2 regions of the Alkalibacillus silvisoli genome follow, and region 2 is predicted to be linked to the other one. Evidence: a T-box and tRNA genes for the amino acid it is inferred to sense, from the RefSeq annotation. Region 2 holds a T-box; the other holds one or more tRNA genes.
The links. The T-box of region 2 lies ahead of trpS (tryptophan--tRNA ligase). A T-box ahead of a tRNA ligase gene usually reads a tRNA of that ligase, here a tRNA-Trp.
Positions count from the first base shown of each region.

Region 1: it encodes a tRNA-Trp, which carries the amino acid that the T-box ahead of trpS (tryptophan--tRNA ligase) is inferred to sense. The anticodon was not compared.

Region 1 is NZ_BAAACZ010000030.1:205-6,332, forward strand. It holds rRNA gene rrf (5S ribosomal RNA) at 1-102, shown strand, start outside; tRNA gene ABDZ63_RS14985 (tRNA-Asn) at 137-211, shown strand; tRNA gene ABDZ63_RS14990 (tRNA-Ser) at 219-310, shown strand; tRNA gene ABDZ63_RS14995 (tRNA-Glu) at 326-397, shown strand; tRNA gene ABDZ63_RS15000 (tRNA-Val) at 404-479, shown strand; tRNA gene ABDZ63_RS15005 (tRNA-Met) at 692-768, shown strand; tRNA gene ABDZ63_RS15010 (tRNA-Asp) at 846-922, shown strand; tRNA gene ABDZ63_RS15015 (tRNA-Phe) at 1,263-1,338, shown strand; tRNA gene ABDZ63_RS15020 (tRNA-Tyr) at 1,346-1,431, shown strand; tRNA gene ABDZ63_RS15025 (tRNA-Trp) at 1,452-1,525, shown strand; tRNA gene ABDZ63_RS15030 (tRNA-His) at 1,536-1,608, shown strand; tRNA gene ABDZ63_RS15035 (tRNA-Gln) at 1,615-1,689, shown strand; tRNA gene ABDZ63_RS15040 (tRNA-Gly) at 1,696-1,770, shown strand; tRNA gene ABDZ63_RS15045 (tRNA-Cys) at 1,810-1,883, shown strand; gene murQ (N-acetylmuramic acid 6-phosphate etherase) at 2,098-3,012, shown strand; gene ABDZ63_RS15055 (ABC transporter substrate-binding protein) at 3,087-4,463, shown strand; gene ABDZ63_RS15060 (carbohydrate ABC transporter permease) at 4,646-5,539, shown strand; gene ABDZ63_RS15065 (carbohydrate ABC transporter permease) at 5,554-6,128, shown strand, end outside.
Region 2 is NZ_BAAACZ010000007.1:36,242-46,051, reverse strand. It holds gene cls (cardiolipin synthase) at 1-782, opposite strand, end outside; gene mecA (adaptor protein MecA) at 1,086-1,778, opposite strand; gene ABDZ63_RS03785 (TerC family protein) at 2,094-2,777, shown strand; gene spxA (transcriptional regulator SpxA) at 2,835-3,230, opposite strand; gene ABDZ63_RS03775 (GNAT family N-acetyltransferase) at 3,576-4,166, opposite strand; gene ABDZ63_RS03770 (putative glycoside hydrolase) at 4,444-5,661, opposite strand; T-box leader at 5,972-6,178, shown strand; gene trpS (tryptophan--tRNA ligase) at 6,231-7,226, shown strand; gene ABDZ63_RS03760 (DUF3603 family protein) at 7,366-8,121, opposite strand; gene ABDZ63_RS03755 (YuzI family membrane protein) at 8,194-8,400, opposite strand; gene fabF (beta-ketoacyl-ACP synthase II) at 8,554-9,792, opposite strand.

The sequences.
Region 1 (6,128 bases), on a different contig from region 2:
CAGAGAGGTCACACCTGTTCCCATGCCGAACACAGCAGTTAAGCTCTCTAGCGCCGATGGTAGTTGGGGTTTTTCCCCTGCGAGAGTAGGACGCCGCCGGGCTAATTATTTCTCCTTCCTGGACAGTTTTAAATATTCCAGCGTAGCTCAGTGGTAGAGCAGTTGGCTGTTAACCAATTGGTCGCAGGTTCGAATCCTGCCGCTGGAGCCATTTTTCTGGAGAGCTGTCCGAGTGGTCGAAGGAGCACGATTGGAAATCGTGTAGGCCGCCAACGCGGTCTCGAGGGTTCGAATCCCTCGCTCTCCGCCATAGATCTTTATATACGGCCCATTGGTCAAGTGGTTAAGACACCGCCCTTTCACGGCGGTAACAGGGGTTCGAATCCCCTATGGGTCATTTCTCGGAGGATTAGCTCAGCTGGGAGAGCACTTGCCTTACAAGCAAGGGGTCGGTGGTTCGAGCCCGCCATCCTCCACCATTTCTAATAATGTCATTATTTTTAATCTGGGTTCTGAATTAAAAGAACTGCAGTCAATAGCGCGGGGTGGAGCAAACCCGCTACATTGAAAAACATCTTCGCAGGTTTGCGAGGAGCGTAGGCTTCAATGAAAATACTTGCAACGCGACGAGCAGTCGTACGAATTAAACTTATATAGTCTGGGTTCTAATTAAAAGAACCGCAGTCAATATCGCGGGGTGGAGCAGTCTGGTAGCTCGTCGGGCTCATAACCCGGAGGTCGTAGGTTCAAATCCTGCCCCCGCAACCAAATTATATTACCGTAACTACATTGAAATACTACTATGTAAGGTGATATCGGGAGCAACCTAGGTTGCAACCAATAATGGTCCGGTAGTTCAGTTGGTTAGAATGCCTGCCTGTCACGCAGGAGGTCGCGGGTTCGAGTCCCGTCCGGACCGCCACTTTTATAATTACATAGCGTGAATTTCACAATTTTATTTATTAATTATCTGGCTCGGTAGCTAAGCGTAAACATCAATGAACCACATCCGTGTAGCTTTGCGAGCAAGAAGACATCTAAGAAAAACAAAAGTCTGTGAGCACACAAATGCTTCATAAGTAAGCGTGAGTTCTACAATATTATTTACTGTTTATTTGGCTCGGTAGCTAAGCGTAAACATCAATGAACCACATCCGTGTAGCTTTGCGAGCAAGAAGACATCTAAGAAAAACAAAAGTCTGTGAGCACACAAATGCTTCATAAGTAAGCGTGAGTTCTACAATATTATTTACTGTTTATTTGGCTCGGTAGCTCAGTCGGTAGAGCAACGGACTGAAAATCCGTGTGTCGGCGGTTCGATTCCGTCCCGAGCCACCATGTGTTTGGAGGGGTAGCGAAGTTGGCCAAACGCGGCGGACTGTAAATCCGCTCCCTTTGGGTTCGGCGGTTCGAATCCGTCCCCCTCCACCATTTAAATAAATTAAAAACGTAGGGGTATAGTTTAATGGTAAAACGAAGGTCTCCAAAACCTTTGATGTGGGTTCGATTCCTACTACCCCTGCCATTTTTATATGGCGGTCGTGGCGAAGGGGTTAACGCACCGGATTGTGGCTCCGGCACTCGTGGGTTCGATTCCCACCGATCGCCCTTTTTTGGGCCATAGCCAAGCGGTAAGGCAACGGGTTTTGGTCTCGTGATTCCCAGGTTCGAATCCTGGTGGCCCAGCCATTATATGCGGAAGTAGTTCAGCGGTAGAACACCACCTTGCCAAGGTGGGGGTCGCGGGTTCGAATCCCGTCTTCCGCTCCAGTATCACATTATTTGTATGTCGATCATACTGTATACGGTGGCGGCATAGCCAAGTGGTAAGGCAGAGGTCTGCAAAACCTTTATCACCGGTTCAAATCCGGTTGCCGCCTCCAAAATTATAAGAATACATAATCCAAAGTTGGTAAACAAACTTTTTGTTTATCAACTTTTTTTGTTTTATTTGAAATATTATTTTAATAATTAAATGTACGATTGACACAAAAAATTAATAAGGTTATAATTATTATAAATTTTCAGTTAAATTAATTTACTTAATTATTTAAATATGAAAGCGTTTACTATAATACTAAGGAGATCGGGTAACTGATGGACTTATCTAATTTACTTACAGAACAAAGAAATGAAAAAAGTATGAACTTAGACCAACTAAATACTTATGATATTTTAAAAACGATTCACCGAGAAGATCAAAAGGTTGAAAAAGCAGTTGAGGAAGTACTGCCAGAAATAAATGAGGTCGTTGAGAATGTGTATAAACGCTTAGCGAGTGGCGGCCGTTTATTTTATGTAGGTGCTGGTACGAGTGGAAGGTTAGGTTTTTTAGATTCATCTGAATGTCCACCAACTTTTATGACGTCACCTGAAACGGTACAAACTTTAATGGCTGGTGGCATTGATGCTTTTTTTGAAGCTGTTGAAGGGTCAGAGGATCATGAAGAACAAGGTGAGAAAGATATCGCCCGGAAAAATATTACCGATTTAGATGTCGTACTTGGAATCACAGCAAGTGGGAGAACGCCTTATCCTATTGGTTCTTTAAAGTATGCACAATCAAAAGGGGCTTACACCGTTTCACTGACTTGTAATAAAAATTCAGTGATTAGTCATCACGCTAATGCAGCGATTGAAGTATTAGTTGGACCTGAAGTATTAACTGGATCAACTAGAATGAAAGCTGCAACTGCGCATAAAATGGTCTTAAATATGATTAGTACAACGACAATGGTGAAGCTAGGGAAGGTCTATGAAAATTTAATGGTAGATGTACAGGCAAGTAATTATAAATTAATGAATCGGGCAAGACGAATTATTATGGATCTTACAGACGTTTCTTATGATGAGGCAGACCGTGTATTAGCTGCAACAGATAATCAGGTTAAACCAGCACTCGTCATGCTTAAAAGCGGTGTTAATTATGAAGAGGCTAAAAAGGCGATTACAAAATCTGATGGTTATGTAAGAGAAGCGATCAATTATGCTGTTGGTAAAAGTGATGTTTGAAATCGCATTGGTAGATAACTATTAATGCGTTTCATATATTAAAAAGTAAAAAGGGGGAGGACACGTTGAACAATATGTTCAAAGGTCACTACTTATTAGTATTAATGTCAGTATTGTTTTTGATCTTTGCGGTTGGTTGTGCTCCAGATGAGGCACCAATTGATGATGGTGAAGGCGAACCATCGGAAGAAGAGGAAACAACTGACGAAGATGAAACAGGGGATGCAGATGCTACTGATGGTGAAGTTAGTGGCGAGTTAGAAATTCAATACTTTGTTGGAGGATATGGAGATTCATGGTGGAAAGAAGTAATTGAAGACTTTGAAGCTCAATATCCAGATGTAGAAGTTGTTGAACATGCAGGGGCAAATATTAATGAAGAAATGAGAACGCGCTGGGTTTCTGAGGATCCACCTGATGTTGTTTACATCGATGGAGCAGGTTCAAGTGAAACTCAAATGGTAGAAGATGGCCAGTTAATGAATTTAACTGAGTGGGCAGAGGATATCGAATTAGAAGACGGTTCACCTTTAGTGGACAGCTTTATTGCTGAGCCATCAACATACGATGGTGAGTTATATAGCTTACCATTAGTATTCGATGCATGGGGTACTTGGTATGATATGGCTCGATTTGATGAGCATGGGTATGAAGTACCTAGTGATTTTGAAGGCTTTATGAGCACAATGGGTGACATTCAAGATAATGAAGATATTGAGCCTTTTGTTACAACAGGTCAACACCCTTATTATTTCTCTAGAGGTATGTTATATCCAGCCTTTGGTGCTTACGGTGGAAATGAGCTTTTAGCTGATATTATTCAAGGTGAAGAAGGCGCTTGGGAAACGGGTGAAGCTGTAGAAATTATGGAAAACGTTGAGCGTATGGTGGATGCTGGTTATGTTGATTCAGGTTTAGGTGCATTAAACCATACACAATCACAAATGAACTTCTTATTACATGATAATGCCTTTATTCCAGTCGGTTTCTGGTTACCAAATGAAATGGAAGGTGACACACCAGAAGACTTACAATATGGTTTTATTCCATCACCAATGAATCCTGAAGGCGAACCTATGGCAATCGTACCTGACTTAAGGCCTTTAGCAATTGCTGAGGAAGCTTCTAATCCTGAAGCAGCAAAAGCATTTGTTGAGTTCGTGTTCACTCGTGAATATGCTGAGTTATTCTCAGAGCATACGGGTGCAATTATGAACTTAGAAGATGTTGATTTATCGAATAACCCAGATGTACCTGAATATTTAATTGAGGCAAATGAAATGATTAATGATCCAGAACAAGTTCAAATCTACTATATGCCTCACCCAATGAGTGCAGACTTAGAAACACCATTAAGTGACTCACTAGTGTCATTACTACTAGGAAATATTACAGCTGAAGAGTTTATTGAAGAGGCTGAGGAGGCAGCTGCGGGTTACCGCGGTGAATAAAAGTAGCTGTATGGAATGTAGCGCAGTCTACATTCCATACATTTTTATCAAACTTTTAATAAAAGTGCCATTTATATTTTCGCCATTAGTTAAATCATTCTCATAATGAGCTAGTTTTTTAATACATATAAATAAGCCTTTTCCTTTAGGACAAATAACCTGACATACGAAAGAGTGATTGTATGGTACAGAGTAAAAAACAGAAATATTTATTTTTAGCGTTTTGTTTAATTCCAACCTTTATTATGTTTAGCATTTTTACATTATATCCTTTGTTTAGTGGACTTTATTATTCATTTTTTGAATGGTCGGGGGCTTCTCAAACTAGAGAATTTGTCGGCTTTGATAATTATACTAGACTTTTCAACGATGACATTATTCCTGCTACAATTTGGCATGATTACTTTTTAGTTATTACCAAAGTAGTTGGGATCATGATTATGGCATTATTTATTGCAGTTGCACTAACCCAGCTTAAGATTAAAGAAGCACCATTTTATCGTATAATATTCTTCTTCCCGAATATTATGTCAGTTGTTGTAATTGGTATTCTTTGGACATTTATCTATAATCCGAATCTAGGTTTAGTAAACTCAGGATTAGAGATGATTGGTTTGGAAGAGTGGACTAGGCCTTGGCTTGGTAGTGAAAGGTGGGCTTTACCGAGTTTGGTATTGCCATCAATTTGGGCTGGTATTGGTCTGTTTATGCTGTTACTAATGGGTGGTATAGCGAATATATCGAAAAGTAACTATGAAGCCGCTCGTATTGATGGGGCAAATGAGTGGCAACAGTTTTGGCATGTCACTTTACCACTTATTTGGCCGCAAATTAAGATTTCAATTTTATATATTGTTATTACAACATTGAACGGTTCATTTATCATTGTTCAAGTAATGACTGGTGGTGGGCCGAACAATTCGACACACGTCATGGGTTCATATTTATACCAGCAAGCATTCAATCAGTATAACTTCGGCTATGGTGCAACAATTGGTGTTATGATTCTAGTTATTTCACTGATTACAATTATCATTCTACAATTCTTATTAAAAAGAGAAAAAGTTGAATACTAAAGGGGGGAGTCGCAATGAGAAGAACATTTGGTGAAATGCTGGTTAGGTCAGGAATTAGATTGCCTTTAATATTATGGTCTTTAGCTGTTTTATATCCGATTTTTTGGATGTTTTTAGGATCGTTTAAAACAAATGCTGAAATATATGCTAATCCGTGGGGAATTCCTGAACAGTTTAACTTTGATAACTTCATAACAGCATGGACAGATTATAATATTGATACAAGTGTATTTAATAGTTTAATAGTAACAGGTATTGGCGCGTTATTATGCCTTGTTCTTGCGATTCCTACTGCATACGCACTTGAGCGGATCCGTTTTAAAGGAAGTCAAATGTTATTTACGTTATACATTTCAGCGATGATGATCCCAATGGTGTTAGGTTGGATTCCATTATTCTTCTTATTAGCTCAGTTTAATATGTTAGATAATATTTTTGGTTTAGCTATTGTTTATGCAATCTCGCAATTGCCTTTTACGATATTCGTGTTAACGAGCTTTATGGGGACAATTCCTAAATCATTAGAAGAGTCTGCTGCAATAGATGGTATGTCTCCATATGGCGTACTCTGGAAAATTGTCACGCCTTT
Region 2 (9,810 bases):
ATATTCAAACCACCCATAAAGCCTAATTCACCATCAACAACGATGATTTTTCGGTGATTACGGAAATTAATCCGATTACCTATAAAAGGCAATTTAACTGGTGCAAATCCTTTAAATCTAACACCACTAGCTCGCAATTCTTCTTTATATGCATTCGATAACTTCCAGCTGCCTACTGCATCATATAAGAAGCGTACTTCCACTCCACTTTGGGCTTTATCAATTAAGATCTCTTTAATCTCGCTACCAATTTCATCATCACGAACAATATAATATTCCATATGAATGTGATGTTTAGCTTTTCTTAACGCATCTAAAATGGCAGGGAATTTCTCATCCCCATTTGTCAAAACGCTCGTTTCTGAATTGAATGAAACCGGTGAATTACCTAAATGATGGGCAAGGCGGAAGAACATCTTTTGGTGATCTCCCATTTGATTTAAGTCTTGTTCGGTAATAGACTTTTGCCCTTCAATCTTACTAAAAGCTTGCTCATCTAATTCTTGCTTTTCATCATAACGTTTTCTTTTCGTATAGTTACGACCAAATAATAAATAAAAGAAGAAACCCAACACAGGAAAAGCAGCAAAAACTAAAATCCAATTGATTGTTTGGGACGGATGACGATTCTCTATAAATATAATAAACACGATTAAGATAGCAGAAATTGTCACAAAAATAGAGAACGTCGTTATGAGTCGACCTTCCCAAATTACATATGAGAGATAACCGATCCCAATTACAATCGCTGAAAACAACAGCACTTGAATCCACTTAAGCATAACATCTAAGCCTCTTTTCTCTATCCCTCTGCTTGAACCACTATGTATATATAATATAGATTTACAATACAAAATATAGCAACATTTTGCAAGCTAGTATAAATCTACATATTTTTAAAACGATGCGATTATCTCATCCTTTTTTGACAAAGCGCACAGTCTTAATGAAATAATTTATTAATGAGAGGGGTAAATTTTATCAAAATTAATTTAAAAATGCATAAGTACAAGTAGGCCGATTAACTTAAATATCACTTTTAATCATAATAAAAAAACTGACAAGCTAACGCCTGCCAGTCAAAGTTATTTAAAATGTTTCTTTAGCTGTTTTAAGGCATTTTCAGCAAAAACTTCAACACCATATTCTGCTAAATAATAAATAGTTTGGCCTGTTTCGTCACCGAATTCAAGCAATTGGCTAATATAATCTTCTTGTTCATCTTCGCTTAAGAAGCCATTTGGAAAAGCAATGTGTAAATAATATTGATTCTCGTAAGCGAAAAGACGGTCATCGACAAAACGAGTATCATTCATTGATTGACTTAAGGAGATTACATCTTCAATATCTTCAAATTTAATCGTTAACGTTAAATCATCATCTAGGTGTCTTTTCTTTTTATTGTTCTTCGGCTCATCTTTTGATGACTCATCTTTAGGAAAGCTTTGATCCATAAAATTATCTAAATCTTGCGTCACACCAGAACTATTACCTTCATCATCCATATCTGGTAACTCTAACTTATTACCATCCTTGGAAATTTGCGCTTTCGTAACGACAATCTCAAGACCTTTATCAAGTGCTTGAACTTGAATCCATAGCGGTCCATCGACACTAAAGTCTTCATGATCATTCACTTCATCCATCATTTCCCAAAATAGCTCTTCGCCTTTTTCGCGATTATACCAGATATCTTCGCGATTAAATCCTCGTTTTTCGATATCACCATAAGATATATAAAATTTTAGTGTATTCTCATTAATTCTTTCTATTTCCATTGTTCTCCTCTCCCTTCTCGTAAGCATTTAATAGCTGGGAAGGACTACCCTAAACTCCTTACTCCTACAATACCCGGAATCAAAATTCTTCAATCATTTCATAAAGAGTTCTTCTTATTCATATTTTATGTTAGGTGAAAGTTAATTGAAAATGCTTTTGACTCCCTTTTTAAAATTCCATGTTTGACCTAGTGCATTTTCCGTTACTTAAGACAACCTATGCAAATGTTGGACAACCCATGAATTTATTAGTATTTAGTCCACTATTTTAAAACAAATAAACCATTTTGTCACGTAAAAAAAGGAGGTTTTTTAATGGAAATTTTATTTGAAATAAATTGGGACATATTGAAAGCTGTTTTAATCATCATCGGGATCGACCTTATACTAGGTGGAGATAACGCAGTTGTGATTGCTATGGCAAGTCGCAATTTACCTAAGTCCCTACAAAATAAGGCGATCATACTTGGGACAACCTTTGCGATTTTATTCCGCTTCATGTTAGCTACTATCGCTATCTACTTACTTACCATTCCATATGTTCAACTAATTGGTGGTGTATTCCTATTCTTCATTGCAATTCAGTTGTTGTTACAGAAATCAGATGAATCACATAAAAATATCTCAGCATCTGCGACAATGTTTGGAGCTGTAAAGACAATTATTATTGCGGATGTTGTTATGGGATTCGATAATGTACTAGCCATTTCTGCTGCCTCAAATCAAAATATTTACTTAATCATGTTCGGCTTAATAGTGTCAGTTCCGATCATTATATTCGGTAGTAAACTCATCCTACATTTCATGAATAAATATCCGGTCATTATTTATTTCGGTGCTAGTTTGTTAGCCTATACAAGTGCAGAGTTAATATTAAAAGAAGTTAAACTTCAACCGTTTATTTTACATCTACCACTCGTGCACTTAATCTTCCCGCTAGTTGCTATTATATTTGTAGTCTTGATCGGTTACACCTCGAGGAAAAAAGAAGCTTACTAAACAGACAAAGCCGAACCAGTTAACAATTGGTCCGGCTTTTTATATTATACTTGTTAATCAATTCACTAAACGTTGGGCTTCTTTTAGTTGGAAAGAACGAACCTTCCTTGGTAAGAATCGTCTAATCTCATCTTCATTATACCCAACTTGAAGTCGTTTATCATCCAAAATAATTGGACGTCTTAACAGTCCTGGGTTTTCTTGAATAAGGTCGATCAAATCTTTTAATGGCATTTGATCTAAGCTAACATCTAATGTTTGAAATACTTTTGAACGCTTCGAAATAATCTCATCTGTGCCATCTTCAGTCATACGTAAAATTTCTTTAATTTCATCTGATGATAAATTTTCTGAGAAAATATTTCGTTCTTCAAAAGGAATCTCATGCTCTTCTAGCCATGCTCTTGCCTTTCTACAAGATGTACAGCTTGGTGAAGTAAATAAAGTTACCATGCCATTCACTCTCCTTTAAAACGGCTTTAGACATGAAACAGAATATATTGAAAAGAATATTAGTTTAGAATCACTCTAATCTAACTAATTTAATTATACAATAAAATTATGTAGTTGAATAGTGGGTCTTACTAGTTGTAATGAAATATTCACAATATCGATTTCTGTCTTATTATTGTTATACCCTTAATTAAAATAAATAAACCTATTTTAATAAAATTATTAATTTTTTTCTAATCCGCGACCGTGAAATTCAAGCGATCAACCTAGAACTCAGTATTTACATCGTTCTTTAATAAAGAGGCTACCCCTCATTATTGGGCAACCTCTTTATTATACCATATTTTACACACCTTTTGGGTCTTTAAGTGTTTCAAATAAATCACGTTCACGTTCACGATCAATCTTTAATACTTCATCAACTGGCTGATACGATTCACCATATATTTCTTCGTCTTTATACGTATGAATTTGTTCATATAGTTTTTTCATCTTTTCATAAATCTCTTCTTCAGATTCTTCATCAGGTGACCAATATAAAATTTCTAATGTATTTAACTCATTAGTTTTAAGCGAACGGCGTGTATAACCAATCGACCTAGCATGCTTAAACCCTTCACGTTGATAAAAACGCAGTCGCTTCTCAGTATCCGTATCATCATAATCAACGGGTTCTAACTCTAAAATAATAGGCTTTTTGTGCTCTTTTAATTGCTCAAGTAATTTTTGACCTAAGCCTTGCCCGCGAGCTTTAGGTGACACATAAACATAATCTATAAAAATAAATGATTCAAATTCCGCATACATCATGACGTGATGTTCATCTTCATCCTTATAATAAACATCACTTCTTTCCTTCAACAAACGCTCCATATGTTCCTTAGATTTCATTTCTTCTACAGGAAAATACTCATTTAGCTTCTCATACCAATTCATACATCTACTCCTTCTTAAGTTGTTTTCACCAAAATCAGTGAATGCATCATTCTGTTATTTATTATAGAATACCGGGAAAATTCTGTTAAACGGCATTTAGTTTCGCTCAGCAAGATTAATTACTATATGAATTGACTATTTCCCCTCAACCATATAATCCCTCAAATATTCACATATAAACTTCCATATTCATTAAAATAAAAGAAATTTGCCAAAAACTTTAAACTTAAGCACCTAAAAAAAGAACCTTGGAGTGAACCAAGGCTCTTTTGGAGAATTATTGTGGGTCAAAATTTGTTTCTCTCGTGTATCTATTACTAGGGTCCCATAATAAGTATTCATAAATACCATTATCGTATAGCGCCTGGATTTGCGCTTCTACTTCATCAGGACCGTAAGTAAACACATTACCAGAAGAGTATAACCAAGAAGCTGTAAAATCTTGTAGCCATGGCCTTGATACTGGTGGAGAATCAAGTTCAGCTAACAACTCATTTTCTACTTGAGCATACTCATTAACCACGTTATATGGCTCGCGGTCTGGCTCATCTATCCCAAAGTACGATGTCCAGTGACTTGGATAAATCATCGATGAAATAACGTCCACATTTTCAGAAATGCCTAAGAAGTTCTGTCCAATCCCTGGTGCGTCTTCTACTGTTGCGGCATAACCAAAAATATCAACAGATACATCAACATCATATGGCTCTAATTCACTATAAGCATATTCAACAAATTCATTTACCGCTCTAACACGTTCTCTAACATTATCTAAGTCAGCATCTTCATAATCCCCACGTGTGTAGTCTAGGTCTTCATCACGGTGTTCAAATCCTTCTGGAAATCGGACATAGTCAAATTGAATCTCTTGGAAACCTAACTCAGCTGCATGCTTAGCAACCTCGACATTATACTCCCAAACATCTTGTACAAATGGATTAACGAACGCTTCACCACGGCCATTCACCCAAACTTCCCCATCTTTTTTAAATGACCACTCCGGTTTCGTCTCAGCTAATTCAGAGTCTTTGAACACAGTCACTCTTGCAATTGGATAAATTTCTTCTTCCTCAAGGCGCTCTAACACCGCACGAGGGTCGTCCATATAGCTATTTGATAACTCGTGAGCAACATGGTCCTCATCAAGCTTATACGTAATATTTCCATAATCATCTTTTACATCAATAACCATTGAGTTTAACGGTGTATCATTTAGAAACTCAATTAAATCCTCAAATCGAGAACCTCCAGCAGAATGTCCCGTAACATAAATACCTCTTACAGCTTCTGGATACTCAAAATGTAAGCCAGTATCAAATGTGAAGCGAGGAATTGGATTTGGTAACTCTTTTGTTTGTAGATTACTTTCGTAAGTTCCAAATAAATTTGCATGTTTAACACTCGTTTCATCAGCATTCAATGATTGTTCAAAAGACATTAATTGAATGAGACCGACTAATAAAATTAATGAAATGACAAGCCGACACTTCTTCATAGTTCCACTCCCCCCAAGTTGTTTTATCTATATTTATTATAATCTGTTTTTGACAGTATTTGTTGAATTTTTGATAATTCGTTCGAAAAAAAATATCAAAATCCATCAATAGATTTAGATTCAAAAAAGCTTAGTTCAAATTTCTAGGCATAATTATGGATTAACTTGCAACAACACTGAACTTCACATATAATAAGAGCAGTGGGAACAACATCAAATGAAGAATAAGTTGATCAAGTCGAGGAAGCTTGATTTGATTGCCCACAAAAATTGAATGTTTATATACAACGGTTTTGAAATGAATACTTATTTAAATGCTATGAAAGAGCTTTAGTACATTATAACCTCTATTGATCAGTGAGTCTGGATAGTGTGAACAGACATTACGTTATATTGGAAATTGGGGGCTTTGGAGCAGTTTTTTAGTTTGTACCGGCTGGCTCCCGTTAAAGGCTAACACTGAGTGATCTCACATTGAGATAACAAGGGTGGTACCGCGATTCCATTCGTCCCTTATTTTTGGGGAAGAATGGTTTTTTTATTGAATAAAACATAATGAGGTGAGAATATTGAGTACTATTTTTTCAGGCATTCAACCAAGCGGATCTTTAACAATCGGTAACTATATGGGCGCATTAAGCCGATTTCCCGAGCTACAAGATGATTATACTTGTTATTTTTGTATTGTTGATGAGCATGCCATTACCGTCCCACAAGACCGATTAAAGCTACGTGATCAAATCCGATCATTAGCAGCACTATATTTAGCTGTTGGCATTGATCCTAAAAAGTCTATGCTGTTCATTCAATCAGAAGTGCCAGCCCATACAGAAATGGCTTGGATTTTACAATGTGTAGCTTACGTCGGAGAGCTTGAACGCATGACACAATTCAAAGATAAATCATCAGGAAAAGATGGTGTATCTGCAGGGCTATTAACATATCCACCATTAATGGCAGCTGATATTTTGTTATATTCAACTAATTTTGTACCTGTTGGTGAAGATCAAAAGCAGCATATTGAACTAACACGTAATTTAGCAGAGCGTTTCAATAATAAGTATAATGATATTTTGACAATACCTGAGCCTCGCATCCCAGAACAAGGGGCCAGAATCATGTCACTACAAGACCCAACAAGTAAAATGAGTAAATCAGATGAAAATCAAAAAGCAACGATCTATATTTTAGATGAGCCTAAACAAATTGAGAAGAAAATCAAGAGTGCAGTTACTGACTCAGAAGGAATTGTTGAATATGACCAAGAAAATAAGCCAGGTATCACTAACTTATTAAACATATATTCTGGATTTTCAGGTGAATCAGTTAAGGAGATTACTAAAAAGTACGAAGGTAAAGGTTATGGTGATTTCAAAAAAGACTTAGCTCAAGTAGTTATAGAAGCATTAGAACCTATTCAAACTCGCTATCACGAACTATATGAATCAGAGGAACTTGATACAATTTTAGATGAAGGTGCCGAACAAGCCTCATTTGCCGCAAACAAAATGCTTAAAAAAGCTAAAAAAGCAATGGGACTCGGCCGTGTTCATTTAAAGCGATAAAGTGTGAACCTCTTGAATAAAAACTGAATTGGCACCTTAATGCCAATTCAGTTTTTTTGTGACGTTGCTTTTGAATAACGCACCGGCGTCCGGTGAAAACACCTAAAAACAGGCTTGCGCTAAACGCGCAAGCCCTCTGTTATTTCTTTAGCACATTTTTCTTTTGTTGTTCCATTTCCCAGAGACGCTCGAAAAACGGCTGTCCTTTTGCCATCTTCTCACACATTTCATCATGCTTCTGGCTCCAACCGCCACGTGCTTCTTCAAGAAGTAAATCAAAGCCTTCATCAAATGTCATATGCTGAATTTCTTGATACATATCAGGGTGCCATTCAGTTAGCCAGTAGCGTAACTCTGCAATCCTTTTACTTTGCTTTAGCTGATCTAACATCAACATCAACAAGTGCTTAAGTTGACGTTCCTTTCTAGTTAGACCCATCATATATTCTGGTTGCAATGATAATATATGATACTCTTTCACATTCTTTTTCGCTTTAAAAGAAAAATCTAACGGTCGTTTATGTGAAATTAAATCTAGCACTAGTCGCTCTTGCCTCGGAATGACACGACTTTTTCTTACTGGAATATCATAACCTAACGTATCAACTACCATCACCTGGTGTCCATCAGTTGCAACAAAGGCATATTCTAGGGAGATTCTCTTATGTTGTTTTTTTAAGTATGCACGTTTATAAACAGCTTCTAACAAAGACTTTGGTAAATCTGACATATCGTTTTCTATGTAGTGGAATAGTTCTTTTGTTACATACACAACTGGGACTTGGTCGAGTAGCTCTATTGAATCATTTTTTCGCCACTCATGAAAATGGCAAACATTGTAACCATTTTCTTCCCCTTCAAACCAGTTCACCCAAATATCATGAACGTACATCATCAATCATCCCTCACTTTAAGTGTTAATCCGTTTATGCTCATTATCACCAAGTGACATATTTTTATTCTTAATTTATGAACTAAATGGTTTTTTATACATTGCGAAAACCATTAAAAAAGCGCCGGCTGGCAGTAAATAACACTCAGGTCTTTTATAAATAAAAAGTATAAAATCATACAAACCCATCCCGACTGGTAAAAAATTCAAATAACCAATTATTGAAACAGAACCTACACACGTAAAGCCAAAACCAATGAAAAATAAGACTAATTGCCACATATTCGCATCTCCCATTCATAAGGATGCTCGTCCATAGATGACTCGTCCATCTAATTTACTTAAATATATGTAACGAAATCACTAAACATTAATATTTAACACAAAAAAACTGGCCTAGTATAACTAGACCAGTTTGGCTATATCTTTTAAAAATTATTTATATTCCTTAAACACTAATGAAGCATTATGACCACCGAAACCTAAAGAGTTGGACATAGCAACTGTCACTTCTTTTTCACGTTTTTCATTTGGCACATAATCTAAATCACAGTCTTCATCTGGAGTGTCATAATTAACAGTTGGTGGCATGACATTATGCTTTATAGATAAGACCGATACGATTGCTTCTAAACCACCCGCTGCTCCTAGTAAGTGACCTGTCATAGACTTCGTTGAGCTCATCGCTAGATTGTAAGCGTGATCTTTAAAAACTGTTTTAACAGCATTTGTTTCATACGGATCATTCAACTCAGTGCTTGTTCCATGAGCATTAATATAATCTATCTCTTCTCCACTTATTTGTGCATCATCTAATGCTTGCCTCATAGCACGAGCAGCCCCTTCACCCTCTGGAGCTGGAGCGGTAATATGATGCGCATCACCTGTAGATCCATACCCTACAATCTCAGCGTAAATTTTAGCACCGCGTTTTTCTGCTGATTCAAGAGATTCAAGAATAACAATACCTGAACCTTCACCCATTACAAAACCGTCACGATCCTTATCAAACGGGCGGCTAGCTGCTTTCGGATTATCATTGGTCGTTAATGCACGCGCACTTGAGAAGCCAGCAAATGACATATTATTAATCGGCGCTTCACTACCACCTGTAATCATGACTTCAGCATCACCGCGTTCAATAACTTTATACGCATCACCAATTGAATTCGTGCCAGATGCACAGGCTGTAACAGTACAAGAATTAATCCCTTTAGCACCAAATAAGATGGATACTTGACCTGAGGCCATATCTGGGATCATCATCGGTACAAAGAACGGACTAACGCGACGTTGCCCTTTCTCTAAAAACTTTCTAAACTGCTCCTCATACGTCGTCATACCGCCAATACCTGAACCAATCCATACACCAGCTCTTGGTGCTAGTTGTTCATCAATTGTTAATTCAGCATCATCTAGTGCCATTTTTGAAGCGGCTACGGCATATTGCGTAAATAAATCCATGCGCTTCGCTTCACGTTTATCCATATATAACGATGGATCGAAATCTTTTACCTCAGCTGCAATTTTAGCAGGGAAGTCTTCTGGATTAACCTTTGTTACTTGATCAATACCTACTTGACCATCAAGTAAATTGTTCCACATTGTTTCAACATCATTACCTAATGGAGTCAAAGCTCCGACACCTGTTATTACAACACGTCTTTTTGACATTTTCATTTACCTCCTATA